Linked DNA regions of Stratiformator vulcanicus. The protein of the gene in region 2 interacts with the protein of the main gene of each other region in a pairwise test. Links are inferred from orthologs where the notes say so. Each region holds a gene or a part of one and is shown on either strand. Other genes may lie near its edges.

The links.
Region 1: the proteins of tpiA (region 2) and pepT interact in binary tests that used the Escherichia coli proteins (3 or more experiments, as listed by UniProt). The link is inferred for Stratiformator vulcanicus from one-to-one orthologs.

Annotation. Positions count from the first base shown.
Region 1 is NZ_CP036268.1:4,217,888-4,229,227, forward strand. Bases 4,835-7,683 are described here. They hold pepT (peptidase T), read right to left. Parts: upstream 6,975-7,683; coding sequence 5,694-6,974; downstream 4,835-5,693. Other genes in these bases: Pan189_RS16805 (WD40 repeat domain-containing protein), read right to left, coding at 4,835-5,318; Pan189_RS16815 (alpha/beta fold hydrolase), read left to right, coding at 7,122-7,683. In the rest of the region: Pan189_RS16795 (DUF1553 domain-containing protein), read right to left, coding at 1-695; Pan189_RS16800 (PVC-type heme-binding CxxCH protein), read right to left, coding at 774-3,824; more of Pan189_RS16805, read right to left, coding at 4,203-4,834; more of Pan189_RS16815, read left to right, coding at 7,684-7,910; Pan189_RS16820 (DoxX family protein), read left to right, coding at 8,096-8,554; Pan189_RS16825 (pirin family protein), read left to right, coding at 8,738-9,436; Pan189_RS16830 (Uma2 family endonuclease), read right to left, coding at 9,449-10,084; Pan189_RS16835 (alkaline phosphatase D family protein), read left to right, coding at 10,228-11,340. UniProt on the Escherichia coli protein: Cleaves the N-terminal amino acid of tripeptides.
Region 2 is NZ_CP036268.1:4,674,531-4,685,953, forward strand. Bases 558-3,489 are described here. They hold tpiA (triose-phosphate isomerase), read left to right. Parts: upstream 558-1,601; coding sequence 1,602-2,378; downstream 2,379-3,489. Other genes in these bases: pheA (prephenate dehydratase), read left to right, coding at 558-1,483; secG (preprotein translocase subunit SecG), read left to right, coding at 2,457-2,876; Pan189_RS18670 (YicC/YloC family endoribonuclease), read left to right, coding at 2,968-3,489. Outside these bases: more of pheA, read left to right, coding at 338-557; more of Pan189_RS18670, read left to right, coding at 3,490-3,852; gmk (guanylate kinase), read left to right, coding at 3,890-4,504; Pan189_RS18680 (DNA-directed RNA polymerase subunit omega), read left to right, coding at 4,488-4,772; Pan189_RS18685 (flavoprotein), read left to right, coding at 4,947-5,489; Pan189_RS18690 (Uma2 family endonuclease), read left to right, coding at 5,502-6,230; Pan189_RS18695 (phosphopantothenoylcysteine decarboxylase domain-containing protein), read left to right, coding at 6,223-6,855; Pan189_RS18700 (DNA translocase FtsK), read left to right, coding at 7,052-9,328; Pan189_RS18705 (arylsulfotransferase family protein), read left to right, coding at 9,499-10,857; Pan189_RS18710 (hypothetical protein), read left to right, coding at 10,841-11,071. UniProt on the Escherichia coli protein: Involved in the gluconeogenesis. Catalyzes stereospecifically the conversion of dihydroxyacetone phosphate (DHAP) to D-glyceraldehyde-3-phosphate (G3P).

The DNA.
Region 1 (11,340 bases), 450 kb from region 2 along the record:
GAGCCGATCCAAAGCTCATCATCGTCCACAACGGGTGGTGCCGAGGTCGGGCCGCCGAGGTCCCATGATCCCTTGGAGATTTGACCATCGACGATGCCGCGGATGCTTTCCGGTTCGCCAAAGCGGTATGAGAGCGCGACGTGATGCCAATCACCATTCGGCCGGAATGTCACGTTCGACTGCCAGCGGTGAAATCGTTCGTCGCTATTTGCGTCGCTGTTGCGGTCACGGAACAGGAATGTGAGTGCGGCTCGCCCCTTTTTGCCGGTGAGCCGGAGGGCATAGTTGAGGTTGTCTCGGCCGAATTTCGACCCGGCCGAGTAGGTCGTCCGCCCTTTGCTGACGATGTGCATGTGCTGCCCGTCCTTGACCGAACCGGGGCGCACCCAAGCTTCAATCGTGATCGCGTCGCCGTTGTCAAAATCGAGCGGGCTGTCGGGACCAGTGTCACTGACCCGCGCATAGCCCGAACCGCCTGAGATCGACAGCACGCGTCCCTCGGAGCGGAGCAGTCGCGGCATGTCGCGCAGCGAGCGATGCTTCGCGGTCCCTTCGAGCCGCACGTCGGCTGCGTCGTCATCGAACGACCAGCGGACGATCTTGGCCGACGCCGGTGATGCCGAGAACATCAACCCCAGCAAAACCCCGCAAATTGCGGCTGATCTGAGCATATTGCTGCGGAACGCGAACTGCATGGGTAATTCTCTCCGAATGCCGGTTGCGTCGTCTGAGCCGGCCGTCGTGGTCGGTCGTCGTGATCGAACGAAAGTCTATCACTTCTTTCGCAAGGTCGTCAGAAATTCGACGACATCAACTAACTCTTGTTCCGAAAGCACTTTCGGTAAATCAGCCGGCATCAAGGACGTGTCCTGCCGGAAAGTCTCGTCGATCTCATCCTGCGGAATAGTGCGGGCGATTCCGTCGGCGCTTCGAATGACAACGGCCTCGTCGGTATCGCTGACGAGCAGCCCTGTCTGAATCTGTCCGTCAACGGTGACCACCGACCACGCCTCATAGTTGTGGCTGATCCCGGCACTGGGATAGACGATCGACTCGAACATCGCCTGCCGCGAAAGTTTGCTGCCGATTTCGCTGAGGTCCGGGCCGACTTCTTTGCCTTCACCATTCACTTTGTGACACTTAATGCAGGTGCCGACGGTCCCGTAGATGACCCGGCCGTGCTTAGGGTCGCCGCGGCGCTTCGCCAGTTCGATCAACGACGGGAGCGGTTTTGCACCTTTGGTTTCCGGAGGCGGGAATTCCTTGGCGGCCGCCTGACGCACATCTGCAAACGACGTCGACCACAAAGCGGCGATCGCAGCGGAACGAAGGGTTGTGTCCAATTTGCCGCTGCGAGCCAGTTCTAGCAGTTCGGCGGCTGACGACTTGCGTTTGCAGAATGCCCGCACGCATTCCCGACGGACGGAGCTATCGGCTTCGGGGTCGAGAATTACCTTTCTCAGCAGTTCCGTCGCGTCGGCCTCGGCTGCCGTGGTCAACGCCTCCGCCATCCTGACCGCCCGCTTGCGATCACCGGAAAGAGTCGCGGCGATTGTGTCACTGACATTCCAGTCAAACAGCAAGGAGACCGCATCGACGGCTTGCTCACTTTGCGGCTGTGAGATCGCGATTTCGACCAGCCTGCCGATCGCGACTTGGCTTGCCAGATCGACGTGCCGGGCAAACTCGATCAGTTCCCGAGGGTTCTCGATTTTGGAATACAGGGAAAAGGCGATCGACTGCATCTGACTGCTCTTATTGATCGCTTTGGGATCGAGTCGCAACAGCGCCAGCCGAACGGTGTCACGACCAGCCGGCGTGCCGAGATCGAGGCCCCCGACCGACACCAATGCGTTCAGCGAGGCACTTCCCGACTGTTTTGGTTGGAAATCGAATGCTCGGAAATACTGTTTCCTCAGCGACGCGTCAGCATGCGAAACCAGTAGCAATTCCTTGAGCAGCTCCGAGGTTTTTATCGCCCGCGAACGCCAGACGATTTCTCGGCCGGGTTTGTCGTCCCAGTCGTCGCCAACTCGGTCGAGCCAGGCACCGAGGCACTCATCCCAACGTCCGCGCGCGGCGATGCCGAGGGCTTCGAGGTACCAGCGGTCTCCGGCCGCGTGCTGTTCGGCCAACTTCGCCCACAATTGGGGCACCTGTTCGTCTTGGCTCTCGCTCAGCGCGATCAGCAGTTCCCGTCGCACCTGCGGCGAGGGATCGTCTATCAATTCTTTGACGGCGACCACCGGGTCGAGACCGACGCGACGCCATGCCCGAATCGCGGTCACACGGAGGTCCGGATCGTCATCGGGAAAGGCGGAGTGCAGGTGGTCTTCGCCGTTGTCGAGCATCGCCAAGAGCCACAGGACACGGGCCCGATAACGTGAGTCGTTCGAGTTTTGCCACCCGAACTTCAGCGCGTCTTCGGCATCTATCCCCATCGACCGCAGAGACTCCCAGGCGATGTACCGCGTCGCAGTATTCGGGCTCGCCAACGCGACGACGACGACGGCGGCGGGGCCTGCGCCCACGAACGACTCCAATGGGGCCGTGTACTCTTGGTTGTCCGGAGTCGAGATTCGAAAGATCCGCCCCCGCTCCGTGTCGCCCATGCGGTGGCCGCCGACACCCGGGTCGTACCAGTCGGAAATGATCAGCGAACCATCCGGGGCGACCGATACGTCGGTCGGACGGAACCATTGGTCGCGCTCGCCGTCGACAACATCTTCGATCGCGGCGGAGAACCCGGCACCGGCGGCTTCGACCGGATAGGCCCGCACGATGTTCGGCCCTGCGTCGGCGTGAATCATCTCGCCGCGGAATCGTTCCGGCAGCAGATAACCTTCATAGATGCACATTCCGCAGGGCGAGCCGGCACCGGTGTGAAGCAGGTTGGGGATGACGCCGGGATCGTTCTGATGCCAGTGGCGCAGCGGCACTTCGGCGTGCCAGCCGGTGCGTGGCTGTCGCCAGCCGGCGCCGGTCAGTTCGTCGCGGTATCCGTAGTTTCCGAACTCCATCACGAAGTTGATGCGGACGCCGCGATTGCCGTCGTCGTCGTTGTCGGATTGCCAGACGTTGCCGAAGCTGTCGACGGCGAGTTCCCAGTTGTTGCGGAAGTTCCAGCCGATGGTTTCAAAGTTCGACCCGTCGAGTTCGCAACGAAACGCCATGCCTTCCTGATAAGGCTTCCGGTTTGCGCGGACCTCGTTGCCCGCTTTGTCGATCACCAGTGATCCGTCCGGCCGACGAATTTGAGAACCGGAATTGCCGAAGTTGAAGTACAGTCGGCCATCCGGGCCGAAGCAGACCGAGTGAATTCCATGATCGTGCTGCTCACCGCCGATGCCGGTGAACATGACCTCTTTGCGGTCCGCCTTCAGGTCGCCGTCATCATCGTAGAGTGATAGGACCTGCCCGTTCGCCGACACAATGACGCGATTACCGAGCACGCAGACGCCGTGCGGCGAGTCGATGTCGGTCCCCTGATAGAAAGTCGATTTGCGATCGGCTTTGCCGTCCCCGTCGGTATCTTCGAGGACGAGAATGCGGTCGCCCTCTTCGCGGGTCGGATTTTCGCGGTTTCGAAACGGACGGTAATTGACGATTTCGCAGACCCACACGCGACCGAGATGGTCGACGTCGATGTTCGACGGATTGAGCAGCATCGGCTCAGCCGCGAACAGAGAGACCTGAAGGTCATCCGGGGTCTGCAGTGGTGCGGTTGAAGATGCGGGCGTGCGATCGTTCGCGACGGCTGATGCCGCCAGAAACGGACCGAGCAAGGTGACAATCAGGCACAATCGCAGTGGCAGATTCAGCATTGGCAGGAGCCGGCGAGGACGGGGTGATCAACCGACTTTGGCATCAGTCGTTGTTGATGCAGTCTAACCGCGGTCCCGACGATCGCCAACAGCGTACGGAGCCGATCCGGGCTGATCGCCCCGAATTCACCGGCTTCGACCAATATCTTCGGTTCCGGACTTCTCAGCGAAACCGACTCGCGCGCAACGAGTCAACCGGCAAACCACCGTCTCGATTCAACGGCGGGGTCGATGAAGAAACTAACTTGCTAGAAGCGATTTCAATACCAGCCAGAGGCGCAAGCCGATGGTCGATCAACCAAAGATTATCCCGACGGCTTGCGCCTCGAGCTTGTATGCCGGGCGATTTGAAACCGCTCTTAGCGGGCCTGATCAAAATTAGCGAAGCTGGAATCGACCAGTGATGGTTTCGCTCTCCCGTTCCCAGCACAGCACTTCGCCATCGTAGCTGCCGGACATCAGGCTGTTCGAATCGACGAATGACACCGAGCAGACCAGGTTGCGGTGTCCGGCAAAGACGGAAATTGGAGTCGAGACATCGCTCGAATCATAAATTCGGACCATTCCGTCGAGACCGCCGACGGCGACGTAACGACCGTCCGGAGAGAAAGCGAGTGATCGAATGCCTTCAGCGGTCGACACGCGACCGAGCTGCTCGAAAGCCTGTGCCTGCAAATCGACGAGCCGAATTTTCCCATCTAAAGCAGAGACCAAGGCCAGTCGGCCATCCTGAGAAATTTCGGCGGCCGTAACGAAGGCCCCCATATCAACCGCGTCGCTTCGCTTCAATCCGCCAACGGGATCAAAACTGTACGAAACGATGTCATTGCCGAACCCGAAGGCGATCGTTGATCCCGACTTCGAAAGGCGAATCGCCTGAACGGGTCCTGCAGCGAGCTGATGCAATTCAGTCACCAACCGATGCTCAAGATCGATCACCGCGAATTCGCCGCGTTCGGTGACCGCGAATGCCGAATGCAGGTGCTCGTCAAATGCGAAGTCCATGACTGCGGCGTCGCCAACGTGCAATTCCCATTCGACGGCGACGGCCGAGGTCTGATCTAAAAATTTGACGGTTCCGTCGGCGAAACCGAACGCCAAAATCGCTCCATCAGAAGAACCGTTCGACGAGACCAGTTCCGGTCCGTCTGAGTACAAGGACGCAACGAACGACACCGCCGAGTTGCGATCGATGATTCGGACGACATCGTCGGAACGGCAGACGGCGAATTCGGCTTTTTCGCCAAAACAAGCGATGTCGCGAATCGGCAGTCCTCGCCAAGATGCTGAGTTGGCCAGTTGAGAGAATTCGTCCTCAGCAAGAGAATCCTCGTTGTCAGACAGTGCCAGCACTCCGAACACCGTGACGATGCCTGCGAGCACAACGGCTAAGACAGCCTCGGGCAGACGAAGAAAGGAACTCTTCGATTCCGCCCAATCCGCATACTGCACGGCAGGGGCGTCTTGATCAGCAATCGCTTGATCAGAAGGCATAGCTCGCTCACGTCCGGAGTGGATCCGGTTTGGCAGGAGAGTCACCGGAGGGATGGTGACAGGTAGGTTTGGTAGGCGGGGCAGCATTCAACACTTTTACGATACAGGAAAAAGCGTGCTACTCCAGAAGTATTTCCTAAATTTGGAGGGCGATTTTCGGCCCTCGCAGCAATAAACCCCAATGATTTTCCAGAGATTCGGCGATTCTGGAAATTAATCGGCTTTTCCGGAATCGACTTCCGACTCCATAGCAAATGCTCGGAGAGAGACCGGAGTCTGCTTTCATTTTGTTCGACTCCGCCCGATCGTGAGGCATATCCCTCACTGGGGTTGGCGATCAATTGAACATGGCGAGACCAGCGGTCGCACCGGGGGTTATCTGGGCTGTGACTCTCGTCCCCACCGGTTCGCCAGATGGAGCAAGACACTGACGCAGCGAGCCATTTCGCCGACGCTCGTCCATTCCAACGGGGAATGGGGGTTGTGCTGGCCGGAGGACAGGTTGGGTGTCGGCAAGCCGAGAGCCGTCAGTTGGGAGCCGTCGGTTCCGCCTCGGATGATCGACAACTTTGGCTCAAGTCCGGCATCGACGACGGCCTGTCGCGCGAGTTCGATCGCCCGCGGTTCGCTCGCAAGTCCGTCTCGCATGTTGCGATATTGCTCGCGAAATTCGAGCACGATCCGGCTGCCCGGATGAGATCGTTCGACGTCATCAGCCAACTGCTTGAGCAGGGTGCGGTACCGAGTCAATCCGTCCTGTTCGAAGTCGCGAATGATGATGCGCACGTTTGCTTCGGCAACGCCTCCGTCGATGGCGTAAGGGTGCAAGAATCCGTCGCGTCCGTCACTCGTCTCGGGACTGTCAGACTGATGCGGTAATCGCGTCAGGAAATCGGACAGGACCCTCAGCGCATTGACCATCACGCCTTTGCCGATTGACGGATGGGTGTTGACGCCTTGGACCGTCACCACGCAGAGGTCGGCCGAAAATGTTTCGACGTCGATTTCCGCGGTGCCGCTGCCATCGAGCGTATAGCCGCAGACCGACCCGATCCGGTTCAGGTCGAGTCCCTCGCATCCTCGGCCGATCTCTTCATCTGTGGTGAAACAGATGCGAATCTCGCCGTGGGGTATTTCAGGGTGCTGTTTGAGCCATGAGGCTGCCGAAAGAATCACCGCGATGCCCGACTTGTCATCGGCCCCAAGTAACGTCGAACCGTCGGTCGTGATGATCGTTCCACCGACAAGGTCATTCAGCGTGGGATTATCGGCCACGCGAATCGTCAAGTTCTCGCCGTTCGGCAGAGGGATATCATTTCCGGAATAGTCTCGATGCACGATCGGAGAGACCTTCTCAGCCGTGTACTCCGGCGACGTGTCGACATGGGCAAACCAGCAGATCGTCGGTGAGTCGACACCCTGGGAAGGTTTTAAAGTCGCATAGACAACACCCTCGGAAGTCCGCTCCACATCGGCGAGACCGAGTGTTTGGCATTCCTGCTCAAGCAACCGGCTTAATTCAAGTTGCTTTGGCGAACTCGGTGACGAGTCGGAGTGCTCATCGGCTTGCGTATCGATTCGGACGTATCGGAGAAATCGCTCCAGCAACTGCTCGCGCGCCGTTTCATCCAGTTTCAGTGCCTGCGTGTCGGTCAAAGGAAACCCTTTCGAACGGAATTCGGCGATCGTGCCGCAACCGGGAATTTGTCCAGTCGCGCCGCCCGAAAATTGATTAGAATGAGGCGTCACGCCAGCGCCCATCGCGCTCGTATTGTCGATTCTGCGCCGCCGGAGGCAACACTGATGGCCATCATGCTCGACGATGTCTCATTCGGGGTCGATATTGCCGGAGAAGGTGAGCCGGTCGTCCTGCTGCACGCGTTCCCTTTAAATCGCGATATGTGGCAGGCGCAACACGGCTCGCTCTGTCAGACGTGTCGGATGATTGTGCCCGACCTGCGCGGTTTCGGGGAAAGCGCGCTGGCGCACGGAACCGTCACAATGGAGCAATATGCCGACGATCTAGCCGGGCTGCTCGATGCGATCGGCTGCAAACACCCGGTGACGCTCTGCGGAGTATCAATGGGCGGTTACATCGCTCTCGCTTTCGCCAAGAAGTACCCCGACCGGCTCAGAGGGCTGGCGCTTTGTCACACGAAGGCCGTGGATGACACCGACGACGCACGCGATGACCGAGAGCGAATCGCAGCCGACGTCCTCCGTAACGGCGTCGAGCGGTTGGTCCGAGAGATGCCGTCGAAAATGTTGTGCGATCATACGCTCGAATCGAAACCCGAAGTCGTCGCCCTCGTTCGCGAGATGATCTGTTCGGCGGCCCCCGAATCGGTCGCTGCGGCGCTGCACGGAATGGCCGCCCGGCCTGATATGACTTCCTTGCTCGCCGAAATTGGTATGCCGACGCTCGTGCTGGCTGGTGAACACGACCAACTTGCACCTCCAAAGATGATGCAGGAAATGGCGGACGAGATTCCTGACGCCCAATTTGCGACCATTGACTCTGCGGCACACTTAAGCCCGCTCGAGAATCCCGACGCGTTCAACGGCGCAATCCGACGATTTCTGCATCGCTGAGCGGGGGACCGACCATCCTTGGCTCGGCAGTACGTAGCCTCACTCTCAGGTGCCTCATTAATTTTCCCCTTGACTATTTACCTGTTTCAACAAATATTATCGCAGTGGCGAATCTTGGGAAACTTGATTCAATTGAATTAGGCAACCCACACACACAGCCGCGACTCACTTGGAGAATCACTGAAATGGCCGCTGAACGACGCTGGAACTTCTTCACCGACCTCGGCCTGCTCGCGATCCGCGGCATGGTCGGCTGGGTTATGTTCTTCCACGGTGCCCAAAAGCTGTGGGGCTGGTTCACGGAGACGGGCGAGCCGGGCCTCGAAGGCTTCAAAGGATTTCTGACGAAACTCGAAATCCCCTATCCGGAATTGAACGCGTATATGGCGGGCGGCACCGAATTTTTCGGCGGTTGCCTTCTCATGGCCGGTCTGATGACCCGCCTCGTTAGTATTCCGGTTGCGATCACCATGGGCGTTGCCGCTTTCGTCGCCCACAGCGGTACATTCAGTAATCAAGCCGGGGGCATGGAGTACGCACTCACATTGATGGTGGTCACGATCGGAATCTTGCTCACAGGTCCCGGACGACTCTCGCTCGATGCGCTCCTGTTTCGCCGCAAGAAACGTCCGACCGCCGATTGATGTCATCACGGAACACCCCACAAGCCCGCAGCGCAAGCAAGGGACATTTCGCTGTGCTCCGATAAGCGCAACGGGACGACCTTTTGAAGAATTGATAGCCCGTGAGCGAATCCCTTGCTCGCGCTGCGGGCTTGTTGGTTCTCATATTTAATTTTCCGCTGCTCGCTTCTCGAGGAACGTTCGATGCTCACGGTGCGCAAGAGCAATGACCGCGGCTACTTCGACCACGGCTGGCTCAAGACGTTTCACACATTCTCGTTCTCTGGCTATCAGGACCCGCGGTACATGGGTTTCCGCTCCTTGCGGGTCATTAATGAGGACGTGATCGAGGCGGGAGGCGGCTTCGGCGAGCATCCTCACCGGGACATGGAGATCATCACCTATGTCACCGGCGGCGTGCTCGCTCACAAAGATAGTACCGGCGGCGGGGGAGAACTCCGCCGCGGCGATGTGCAGGTCATGACCGCCGGCAGCGGCCTCACCCACAGCGAGTTCAATGGCTCAAAGGAGAAACCGGCAAAGCTCCTGCAAATCTGGATCAAGCCGGCCGAGAAGGGTATCGCGCCGCGCTATCAGCAGACGCACTTCGAAGAAAAGCAGAAGCGGAACCGCCTGCAACCGATCGCCTCGCCCGATGAACGGGGCGGCTCGCTCCCTATCGGCCAGGACGCCATCGTTTCAGCGACAATCCTTGAACCCGAAGAGGAATTGAGCGTCGACCTCGCCCCGGACCGTCACGCCTGGATTCAAGTCGTCGACGGCTCCGCCACGGTCAACGGCACCGCGATCAACACCGGCGACGGACTCGCCGTCAGCGAAGAGTCGCACCTGCAGATCGCGACGGAGCAGGGGGCGGAACTGCTGGTATTCGACCTAGCGTGAAGCCATTCGCGATCAGTCTGCAAGCGGTATCAATTCATCGCAGCGGATCGTCGCGATGTCTTTGCCATCCAACTGAAAGGGAATCGGATCCGAGTCTCGGTAAGTCGTTCGCTGCTGATAGTCGGCCGCGATAGCCGAAACGGACGCTTTAGGGTCACGGTAGACTTCAACACTGCGATCGATGGCGTTGACGATCCAATACTCGGGCACGCTCCCAGAGGCGTAAATCGGCCCCTTATCGCGTCGATCGCTCAGCAACGAACGACTGGCAATTTCGATAAGCATTGCAGCGTCGGAAGCTCGCGGTTTCGACTCACGGTAATCGGTGAGAAGACCGCGGATAACGCCGACATCCGGTTCCGGCTCACTATCGTCGAACACGATTGGAGCCTGTTCGGACGTGAAATATCCCGACGGCAATAGCCCGTTGATCAGTTTTTCGACATGATGCAACAGGAACCAATGCGGGTTTTGCATCGCGGGCATGCGAACGATTCTCCCACGCAGCAGTTCAACGCGGCGGTCGCTATCAAAGACACCCGCGTCGATCATGCGTTGATACTGTTCGACGGTAAAACGAACCGCTCTCGACCCATCATCGGGTGGCGCGCTCGAAGTCGAAGTCTCTAACTTTGCTGATGCGGGCATAGCTGCGGCGGTTGAACGATCTAATGGACGATCCGGGAATCATTCGCACGATATCGCTTCCGGTTTATTGTACAACGGTGGTCTCCGGACCGCACGGTCTTATCGCACTCATCGCATTGTGAGTTCCGTTTCAGGTGGAAGACATGCTCAATCGTTGGCTCTTCATGCTCATGCTTGCCGTTGCGCTGGCGCCGGGCGCTGTTTTTTGCGACGACAAGTCATCGGTTTGGGCACCGGACGATTGGGCAACGCTGGACGAATCAAATGTCGTCACGCGGATCGCCTTCGGATCGTGCGCGAAACAATTTCGCCCGCAGCCGATTTGGAAGGCGATTCTGGAATCCGATCCCGACCTGTTCATCCTGCTCGGCGACAATATTTACGGCGATACCGAAGACATGGACGTCATGCGGGACAAGTACCGGCAGTTTGCCGCGGTCCCGGGCTTCACGAAGCTGCGGCAGAAGGTTCCGGTCCTCGCCACGTGGGATGACCATGACTACGGGGCCAACGATGCCGGGGCCGAATACCCGAAGAAAGCCGAATCACAGCAGGTCTTCCTCGACTTCTTCGGCGAACCGGAGGGCAGCGAGCGCCGAAAAACCCCGGGGATTTATGACGCGAAAATCATCGGCCCGCCGGGGAAGCGCGTGCAAATTATTTTGCTCGATACGCGGTATTTCCGCGGGCCGTTAAAGATGAGAGAAAATTTCGGCAATCGAGCCGGCGGAACGTTTGGGCCTTATGCCTTCGGCTGCGGCGATGGCACCTTACTTGGCGAAGAACAGTGGCAATGGCTGGAGGAGCAACTCCAGTCGCCCGCCGAACTGCGAGTGATTTGCAGCAGCATTCAGTTCCTCTCCTCACAACACGGATTCGAAAAGTGGAACAACTTTCCGGAAGAGGTCGACCGCTTCAATAAGTTGCTTGCTAAAGACGGAGTCGGTCCAGTGATCTTTCTTTCCGGCGATCGTCACCACGCGGAGATTTCGAGTCATGTTTTAAGAGTCGGCAAACCTGCAGCTTTTCGAGAGATCATTGACCTCACGTCGAGCAGTTTGAACTCGCCGACTACGTGGCTCAATGAAATTAATGAGCACCGTTTCGGCTCCGTCTATCGAGGCGAAAATTTTGGCTTTGTCGAGATTCGCTGGGGTTCCCAGTTCCCCCTTACACTCGACTACCCACATGCGGCAATCGTATGCCAGATCCGTTCGCTGAAGGGTGAGCCTGTGATTCAACTACCTCCTATTGCT
Region 2 (11,423 bases):
AAGACAGGCCCGTTCCTCTCTTCACGGTAACGATCGCACGCACTTCACCCGCCAAAGTGGCAACACCCGAGAGTCACGCGCGGCCAAAACGACAGGCCATTTTGGCAGTCCGCGGTTGTCGTTGCCGCTGCACAGACCGGTTTACAGGACACGTAGCCGACATCGACCCGCTTCCTTGACACCCTGAATGGGCACCGGTACAACCCCCGATCTCATCGGAGGTTACGTGCTCCCGGCGATTACAGAACGGCGAGCGTCGATTTCGATGGCGGTATCCAGACCGCCGCATTGATTTCAGCCCGCCCTGATTCACCCACCAACGAACCGCCCCATCGCCATGGCCAAGAAAGCGACCGCGAGTTCGAACGCAGCAAAGAAAACGGGGTCGAAGACCGGGGCAAAGAAGTCGGTCAAACGCAAGAAGCCAACCGCGACCGCGGTGAAGCAGCTCGATCAACAGATCGTGAAACTCCTGAACGAGCGGGCCGACCAGATCGCCGAACTGCTGCGAGGCGAGGAGGATCCGGCCGCCGCGCTGTACGATCCCACTCACGATGAGCAATTGCTGAAGACCGCCGTGGGCCTCAACAAAGGGGACCTGCCAGAGCAAACGCTTCGTCGCGTTTTTCAGGAGGTCATCAGCGCGGCCAAGCGACGCATTCGCGTGCAGCGGGTCGTCTATCTCGGTCCGGAATTCAGCTTCTCCCATCTGGCGGCAATCGAACGATTCGGGCAATCGGCTGACCTGGTGCCGGTCAACACAATCGGCGCGGTCTTCGAAGAGGTCAATCGCGGGCACGCGATGTTCGGGATCGTTCCGATCGAAAACAGCACCGACGGACGCGTGGTCGACACGCTTTCGATGTTCGGCAAATTGCCGGTTCGAATTTGCGGCGAGGTTCAGCTTCAGATCCACCTGCACCTGTTAGCGAACGGTCCGCGTGGGCAAATCACCGAGGTTTACAGCAAGCCGCAGGCGCTGTCGCAGTGTCGCAACTGGCTGGCCCGCAACATGCCGCAGGCGCGGCTGATCGAGGTCACCAGCACATCGACTGCCGCACAACTGGCCCGCACGAAACCGGGGGCTGCGGCCGTCGCAAGCCAGCAGGCTGCCGTCGACAATGGCCTGACGATCCAAGCCGAAAACATTGAAGACAACCCGCACAACATCACGCGCTTCGCCGTGATCGGCGAGGACATCTGCAAGCGCAGCGGTAAAGACCGCACGGCTGTTCTGCTGCAGGTCGCCCACCAACCGGGCGCCTTGCACGATGCACTGATGGCTTTTAAGAAGAACAAGATTAATCTGACTTGGATCGAATCGTTCCCGCTGTTCGGTGCCGAAAACGGCTACCAGTTTTTCCTCGACTTCGAGGGACACGCCGATGATGCTGCCATCAGTCGAGTATTGAGCGATTTGGAGAAAAAAGCCGTCCGGATGGAACTGCTGGGATCGTATCCTCGCAGTTTGACGATCGGTTAGAATTGACCGGGACATCGCGGAACGGCGCCCGGGCGCCTTTCGTCGACAGGATGGCCCCTACCTTTATCTACGATCGGCGAAAGCGACGCCGTTCAGCTTCGAATCGAAGGTCGAGTTTATGCGGCGGTTATACGTGGCCGGCAACTGGAAGATGAACACGACGCGAACGTCGGGGGTCGACCTCGCGACCGCGATCGCCGCAAAGGTTCCCGCGGAGGGATGTCCGGTCGACGTCCTGGTGGCGCCGCCGTTCCCCTATCTCACCGCGGTCAGCGACGCGATCTCGGGCAGCGGCGTCAAACTCGGAGCGCAGAACGCGTACTTCGAAGCGTCGGGAGCGTTCACCGGCGAAGTCGCCGTCGACATGCTCAGGGACGTCGGCTGCGATGCCGTGATCCTCGGCCACAGCGAACGTCGTCACGTGCTTGGTGAGACCGACGAGACGATCAACCGCAAAGTGCTGGCGTCGCTTGAGGGCGGACTGCCGGTCATCCTGTGCATCGGCGAATTGCTCGAAGACCGCAAGGCCGACCGAACTGAAGCGATTCTCGATGAGCAACTGACCGGCGGCCTGAACGACGTCTCGGCCGAGCAGTTAAGCGAGATCGTGCTGGCTTACGAACCGGTTTGGGCGATCGGGACCGGCGAAACCGCCACGCCCGAGCAGGCCCAAGCGGCCCACGCCTACACGAGAGACTGGATTCGCCGGAAATACGGTGACGCCCCCGCAGACGCGATCCGCATCCAATATGGCGGAAGCGTTAAACCAAACAATGCGGCCGAATTGCTGGGGCAGTCCGACGTTGACGGAGCGTTGGTCGGCGGAGCCAGTTTGAAAGCAGACTCCTTCACGGCCATCATTGAAGCCGCGATTAGTGTCGCCGAGGGTGCGTGATTCGACGTACCATCGAACAAGCCGCTGAATCAGCCATCTTAATTATCGATCATTCACGGAATTTCTAAGGTCCATCTGATGCTCTTGGTTTTTGCAAGCGTGTGGTCCTACATCACAATGACCCTCCTGATGATTGTCGGCCTGTTGCTGATGTTCATCATTCTGTTGCAGCGGGGACGAGGCGGTGGCCTCGCCGGTGCATTCGGCGGTGCCGGCGGTCAAAGCGCCTTCGGTACGAAAGCAGGCGACGTGTTCACTCGCATTACGATCGTGGTAACGGTTGTCTGGGTTGCCTTGGCCGCGGCGAACGGATTTCAATTGCGAGCCGATGCGGTCGTGAACGCCGACAAATTTAAACCGAGCGGTCCGGCGATCGAATCAACGGAGGACGGTGAGGACATCTTCGGCCCCGCCGAGTCAGGCTCGGCCGTCGAATCGTCCGGAACTGGCGAGCCGAATCCGTTCGAAGAGCTCGAGTCGGGTTCGGCTACGAATTGAAGCGTCGGTATTTAGCTCAATTACGGTCGCTTCTTATTCGGCTCGGCCGACTGGTCGATTAATCCCGGTTCTTTCCCGCCAAGGTGTCACTGTGCTACTGAGCATGACCGGCTTCGGCACCGCGCGGGCCGAGACAGAAGCCTGGGCCGCCACCGTTGAACTCAAATCGGTCAACAACCGCTATTTGAAAGTTTCGACGCGCCTGCCGGAAGTGCTCAACCCCAAGGAAGGGGATGTTGAGCGGATCATCAAAGAGTTCGTCGCTCGCGGCTCGGTGCAATTGCAGATTCGGTTGGAGCCGACAGACTGCAAGACCCCCTACCGCGTGAATGCGGACCTCGTCAAAGACTATTGGACGCAGGCCGAAGCGATCCGGCTCGACCTTGGAAAGTCGGCGCCGATCCCGATTTCGAGCCTGTTTCAGTTGCCTGGAACACTTGTCGATGTGTCGAAAGCGACCGCCTCAATCGAAGAGGTCTGGCCGCTCGTCGAGCGAGCGTTGCGATCGGCGGGCGAAAAGCTGCTGGAGTTCCGTCACTACGAGGGAGCCGCGATGGATGCAGAGCTGCGAAAGTACGCCAAGGTGATCGCCGAGCAGGTCGACGCCGTCGAGAAGCAAGCCCCGGCGGTAATCAGCACCTACCGCGAAAAGATGCTCGATCGGATTCGCACGGCCTTGAGTGAGTCCGACGCGACGGTGACCGAAGAGAATCTCATCCGCGAAACGGCGATCCACGCGGACCGCTGCGACGTCACCGAAGAGATCGCCAGAATGCGATCGCATCTGACCCAATTCGAGCAATTTCTCGACGACTCCGAGTCTCAGGGACGCAAACTCGACTTCCTGATTCAGGAGATGAATCGGGAGATCAACACGATCGGCTCGAAGGCGAATGACGCGTCGATCGCCCATCTCGTGGTGGAATTGAAGGGGGCGGTGGAAAAACTGCGTGAGATTTTGCAGAATGTCGAATGACGGTCTGGGAGTTGCGATTCGGCGGGGCAGGCTCCGGGTGGAAAATTCAGTTCCCGCTCCGGAGAGAGCGATCCGAATTCTCGTGCTGTCCGGCCCCAGTGGCTCGGGCAAATCAACCGTTGTGAATCGATTGATTCAGACGACCACATTGCCGATTGAAAAAGCGGTTTCTGCGACGACGCGCCCGCCGCGTCCGCACGAACAAAACGGCGTCGACTACCATTTTTTGTCACCTGAGGAATTCGAGACGAAGCAGGCAGCAGGCGAATTCCTGGAGACGGCTGAAGTACACCGCACCGGACACTGGTACGGCACACTGCGATCCGAAGTCGAGCGGGCCATTGGGCAACGACGCTGGTCGCTTCTTGAAATTGACGTCGATGGAGCGGCCGAAGTTCGAAGAGCATTCCCCGGCAGCCTGCTCATTTTTTTGAAGACGAAATCGCTAGAGGAATACGAATCGCGACTTCGTGGTCGCGGAACAGAATCGGCAGAAGTCATCGCCCGACGAATGCAAACCGCCGCAGCGGAACTAACGCGGGCCGCCGACTATGATTTTCAGGTAAATAACGACGATCTCGACCGGGCGGTCGGTGAAATCGTCGGTATCGTTGAAGAGCGTGAGGCCCAAATCGATGCTGGAAGCGTTTAAAGAAGAAGAAATCGTCAACAAGGTCGGCGGGCGATTTAAGCTCTCGTCGCTCATCCAGAAGCGGCTCGTTGCGCTGAACCGCGGCGCCCGGCCGCTCGTCGAAATGCAGACGAAAAACCAGATGGAAATCGTCGTGCAGGAGATCATCCAGAATAAGATCTTCCTCGACGCCTCCGGCGAAGTAAAACCGGTCAGCCCACTCGACGCCTTGGGTGGCGACGGCGGTCCGGACGAAGCCGACGGCGGTCCATCGTTGGATGAACTCTAAGTCGGGCTCAATACAAGCCCACAGCGCAAGCGAGGGATATAAGGGAAGACCTCCAATTCGTCACCGGGTGTCGCCGATCGCTGCTCTCTGTATGGACCTGCGATCCCTCAAAGGACGCCGCGTGAGCAAATCTCTTGCTCGCGCGGCGGGCTTGTTTTTCGATCGAATCCGACCATGTCTGAATCGCGAGAAATCCTCCTCGGCGTCACCGGCGGGATCGCGGCGTACAAGTCGGCCGACCTGGCAAGCAAGCTGGTTCAGGACGGCCACGGCGTCACCGTCGTGATGACCAAGGCGGCGCACGCCTTCATCGGCAAGACGACCTTTGAAGCGCTGACCGACCGACCGGTCTACACCTCGCTATTCGACTGGAAGGAGCACCCGCGGGGAGAGCACATCGGCCTCGCCCGCCGCGCCGACATTTTCGTAATCGCCCCCTGCTCCGCCGATGTGCTGTCGAAACTCGCCCATGGCGCTGCGGATGACTTGCTCTCGACGCTCACGCTCAGCGCGACCTGCCCGATGCTGCTCGCCCCGGCGATGAACGTCGAAATGTGGTCGAAAGCCGCGGTGCAGCGCAACGTGGAGCAACTCCGAGACGACGGCTTCCACTTCGCCGAACCGGGCAGTGGCTGGCTCAGCTGCCGCGAAGTCGGCGCCGGTCGCATGGCGGAGCCGGAAGAAATCCGCTCGCGGATTGCTGAGGCGTTGGCTTAGAATGGGGTTGCCATGGCAACTGACACCGCCGCTCACAACTTCAATCCCCCCGCCCACGACCCCGTCGAGTCGCTGCCGCTGGAATTGCACAGCGGCGACCGGATGAACCGCGAAGAGTTTCACTACATCTACTCGCGGATGCCGGAGAACTTCCGGGCGGAACTTATTGACGGAGTCGTCTACGTGGCCTCACCTGCGAAATACAATCATGGGAGACCCATTACGTTCCTGAGTGCGTTGCTGCTTGAATACGAGGCAACAACGCCGGGCTGTGAGGTCAACGAGAACGTGACGGTCCTGCTGGACGACGGAACCGAAGTCCAACCTGATATCCTACTTCGAATCTGCGAGGGATTTGGCGGTCAGTCCAGACTGACGGAGGATGATTACATCGACGGCGGTCCTGAGTTTGTGATCGAAGTCGCAAATACGACCCGGTCGATCGACCTCAATAATAAGAAAGCGAAGTACCGCGAGAACGGAGTGCGCGAGTATGTCGTCTACGAGCCAACACGGAATGTTTTCCACTGGTTCGACCTTTCAGCCGATAAGCAGCTCACTCTCCCCAAAGATAACATTGCCCGTTCGATCGCCTTCCCCGGCTTATGGATCGACGTGGAGGCCGTCGCGACGAAATCACTCGGCAAGGCCAAGGCGACGTTGGAGGCGGGTTTGAAGACCACCGAGTACGCGACCTTTAAAGAGCAGCTTGCCGCTGCAAAAAAGCCCGGCGATGCCTGACCTCCCGCGACTGCTCATCACCGCGGGGCCGACGCGCGAGTACCTCGATGACGTCCGCTATCTCTCGAATGCCAGTAGCGGCAAGATGGGTTACGCCATTGCCGAAGCCGCTGCAAAGGCCGGCTATGCGGTCACGCTCGTCAGCGGGCCGGTCGACCTGACCTGCCCAACGGGAGTCGATCGCGTTGACGTCGAAACGACCGCCGAGATGCGCAAAGCCTGCATGGGGGCTCTCACGTCGTGTGAAGGTGTCATCGCCGCGGCGGCGGTTTGCGACTATCGTCCCGCTACTCGCATCATCGGCAAGCTCGCCAAGACGGGCGGACCGATGACCGTCGAGATGATCGAGACCGACGATGTCCTCGCTGAGATCGGTCGCTGCAAAGAAGCTCGCTGGGTCGTCGGCTTTGCCCTCGAAGCCGAAAACGCCCGCGAACGAGCGTTACAAAAGCTCCGCGCCAAGAATTGCGATTGGATCGTGGTGAACGACCCAACGGCGATCGGGTCCGATTCGAATTCCGTCGAGCTGATGGACCCCGCCGGCGCAATTGCGGCTGAGTGGACCGGTCCGAAGTCTGCGATCGCGGCGTCCTTAATAGACTGGCTGCACAGTCGCTACGACTAACCGCATCCGAGCAACCGTCACGACCGTTCGCTCGGCGCCCGAAAAATTCGCAAGACCCGAGCACTTTGTTGACCGAAGTCAACACCCGGTGTTGCGAAAAGGCGACACGTCACTGCCCCGGTGCTAATCTTCACGGGACGGATTGCGCAACGACGAATTTTGGATTGCGTCGGAGTCTATGATCGATTTCAGGAGGATGATGCTTGATCTGGTCGCGCTGGGGCTGCTCGCAGCCTCGGCGTTTGTCGCGCTGAGCCTATTGACCTTCGATCCTGCCGACCCCCCTTCGACCGCCGTCTTCCCCGCCCCCGAGTCGGTCGTCAACGCCTGCGGACCGGTTGGTGCTCGCGTCGCCCATTACATGCTTTCCGCGTTCGGATTCGGGACCTATCTGATCCTGATCAACCTGATCGTGATTGACCTGCAACTGTTTTCGCGGGGAAACGTGAAGGACCGCTGGATGCGGCTCGCCGGCAGCACATTGATGCTCGTCGCCATCTGCACGGCCTTTGATATCACCGCCCCGGCAGTCGGCACAACGACTCTCGTCGGTAGCGGCGGGCTTCTCGGAGCCGTCACCGCGGCCACGCTCGAATCGCTTTTCTCTGGCCTCGGCGCGACCGTGCTGCTGATGGCCATTCTGACCGCCGGTCTGATCATCACCGAAGACGCCCTGCTTGCCGCTCGGTTTGTTGGCCTCCTCCTGAAACCTTTCGCGTTCATCGGTCATTTCTTCGGAAATATAAGATTGCCGAGGCTTAACTTCTCTCGCTTTGTGCCGTCAATGTGGCGGAAACGATCCCAGGAATCGATCTCCACTGAAGAAGAAATTGAGCTCGAAGACGAGACGGAAGACGCACCCGAAGCAGATGCCGCTGCCGACCGTGAGATTCGGATTAATCCCCCCGCAACGCTGACCCGCAGTCTCGCAGCCCCACGACCGCCGGTGGTCGACAGCCCGCAAGAGATCGTTGAAATTGATCTGCCCGATCTTGACCTGCTCGAAGACGCCGAAGAGTTTCCTTACGAGGAACTCGCGGCGAATGCCCGCATCGCCGCGGAGACGTTGGAGCAGACCTTCCAAGAGTTCGGCCTCAACGTCACCGTTTCGGAAATCGATACGGGCCCGGTCGTCACGCAGTACGAATTGAAACTTGAAAAGGGCCTTCGCGTTAATAAGGTCACGGCGTTAGCCGATGACCTCGCGATCGCACTCCGCGTCCCCGCGGTGCGGATCGTCTCGCCGATCCCCGGCAAGAATACCGTCGGCGTTGAGGTTCCGAATGAAACCCGCGTCATGGTACGGATGCGGGAACTGATCGAGACGGCCCCTGAAAAGTCTCAAAAGTTCAGCGTCCCGCTGTTCTTAGGCAAAGACGTAAGCGGCCACCCGCTCGTGGTCGATATGACAAAGATGCCGCATCTCTTAATCGCGGGCCGAACTGGTACCGGTAAATCGGTCTGTATTAACACCTTAATTCTGTCCATTCTTTACACGCGTCGCCCCGATGAAGTGAAGCTGTTGATGGTCGACCCAAAAATGGTCGAGCTCAGCCCTTACAAACGGCTGCCCCACCTGATGCACCCGGTCATCACCGATATGAAAAAAGCCGAGGCGATGCTCGCTTGGGCCGTCGACAAGATGGAAGAACGCTACGACATTCTCGCCCGATGCGGCGTCCGCCATTTGGACGATTACAATAAGCTTTCGCGCGAACAACGCCTCGACCGCATGGGGCTGTCGGAACTGGAGATCGAACCCGGTTCGCTGCCGGAGAAGATGCCTTACATCGTGATCATTGCCGACGAAATGGCCGACATGATGATGACCAGCGGTAAGGACGTGGAAGGACACATTATTCGCCTCGCCCAAAAGTCACGGGCCGTCGGCATCCACCTGGTCCTCGCCACGCAGAAGCCGACCGTCGACGTAATTACCGGTCTTATTAAATCGAACCTGCCGGCACGCATCTCGTTCCAGGTGGCCAGCCGAACCGACAGCCGGGTCGTCCTCGATGAAATGGGAGCCGAGCGGCTCCTCGGCGCCGGTGACATGCTCTACCTCGAACCGGGCACCAGTAACCTGATCCGCTCGCAGGGCACTTATATCAGTGGTCAGGAAGTCGATAACGTGATCGACTTCTTCGGCGACGTCGAACCGCAATATAGCGATGAATTAAAGAACGTCACCGCCTCTGGCGGCAGTGGCAAGACGGCCGACGCGGACGAAATCCGCAAGAAGGATGACATGTACGAGCAGGCGATCGACGTGGTCGTCAGCGAAGGCCGCGGCAGCACCAGCTTATTGCAACGGGCCCTCGGCATCGGCTACGGCCGAGCGGCGCGATTAATCGACTACATGGCCGAAGACGGCATCGTCGGCGAATACAACGGCTCCCAAGCCCGCGAAGTACTTTACACCGCGGAGCAATGGGAGGCCGTAAAAAGCGGCGGGGAGTTGGTTGAGGTGTAGGCTGTAGCGCGAGGGCACACCATTTCCCAATCGACACGGCCGCGATTGCGTTTGGCCCGGTTCTCGCGCAGACTTCAACGGTCACCGATAGCTTCAACCAGACTGAGGCGATTCGATCCTCCGATCGTCTCCTCGTAGTAATTCCAGCATTCCTCAGCTATCAAAAAATCATGCGCAGAAAACGGATTCGGCTGATTGCAGCCGCCTATTTACTATTCGCAGCAGCCGCCATCTGGGGATTTTCAGTCGGTCGATATGAGGCCTTCCCATGGGCATATCTTAGTCCCATCGAAAAGTTTGTTCTGTTTGTTCCGGAAGTGGAAGAGAAGCCGACTCTAGTCCAGAAGCTCACGAAGCACCGAATGGAGACACCTTCATTGTTTGCGGCGGACGGATTCGTCATGCGAGATGACGAGTTCGTCGATCCAGGCTATTTACTAATGTCTCGCTACAGCAGTGCTCACAGCCAGACGATTGTAGAGCTTGTCCGCTTGAGAGACTTCAGAATATTACATTCGTGGATTCCCCCTGTTGACGAACTTCTAGAGACCATGTTCCCGGAGCAGGAACCCATGATCTCTTACAATCGTTCACGAGACGGGTTTGCCGCCCGTCATCCGTTACTGTTGCCTGATGGCAGAATCGTAGTTCATCCTGGTTTAGGAGCCCTATTTTGCCTCGATAGGCAGAGCCGTGTTGTTTGGAGGCTTGGTAGCAAATATGCATGCCATCATTCGATCGATATTGATGCAGTCGGAAATGTTATTGCCGCTGGAAACATTGCTTTTCCGGGCGAACGAACTTGGCCGGAAGGACTCGACGTGTCCAGCAATAGAACCTTTCCTCGTGACGGCTACTTTGTCGTCTCGCCCGAACATGGTGAAGTATTGCGCAGTGAATCGGTCGCCGACATTTTGGTTCACAATAATTTTCATGGATTGTTATTCGGAATCTCACAAAGGGGCGATACTCAAGACTCTCTCCATCTGAATGATGTGCAACCGCTTCGATACGAAGTTGGCGAGTACCGATACGGAGATCTGGCGTTTAGTCTCCGGGACATTTCGACTGTTTTCGTTTACCGTCCCTCTACTCGAAAAGTTCTATGGCTCAGAACCGGACCATGGGTTTCGCAACATGATGTGGATATGCTGCCTGACGGCGACTTTACGGTTTTCAGCAATAACAGTTATCGCAAGGAAAAAGAGAAGTATCGGGAGATTAGTAATGTCATTCGGTTTAATGTCAAGAGTGACGAATTCGATGCACCTTACGACGAGATCTTGCGCGAGGTAGGCTCCTTTACGATGTCACAAGGTTGTTGCCGCGTGCTTCCCGGAGGCGACGTCGTGTTCGAGCAACAAAACGAAGGGCGAGTCTTTCGCGTTTCTCGCCGTGAAGTCCGTTGGGAGTTCGTCAATAAGACGCGTGACGGATACGCGGGGTGGGTCAACTGGTGCCGGTATTATCTTGCATCAGAGATCGATCTGTCATGGCTCGAGCGAGTTTCTCATGATGATTCAATTTGATTTAGTGGGTTTATTGTTCGCATACATTGGACCCGGCCTCGGGGCCGGTGCCGTCGCGATCGTTTGTGGGTTCATCGGCTCGATTTTTCTTGCGGTCTTCGCCCTGGTCTGGTTTCCGCTGAAGCGGCTGTTCAAAGCGATGAGACGCAGCGTCGGGGATCGGGCGATTGAGAACGATGCCGGCGCGGCACAGCCTATTGACCCCGATACGTAGTGAAGCTGTGAAACCTGCGATGCAAGAGTTGTGTCTGTTTTTCGTCTCAGTGTTGATCGCGGAATTATTATGCCGGATCCCGATGGGGCGTCGGGTCGCGCGTATTGGTTCGGTGGCACGACGTTCTTCCCGCGTAATCGTCTCGAGTCGGGTGTCCGATCACTGGAAGGAACGGGCGATCTTACGTTACTCGGCTCAGTTATCTGTCGACACAACGGTCATCGCACTTTGGTTTGTCATGGTGGCGGGGGCGGTCATCGGTTTCGACCGGCTTTGCGCGTTCGGGTTGAGGTTCTCCCTTTTCGATTATGCACTGACATTCGGAGGGCTCATGTTGGCGACCGGGTCATCG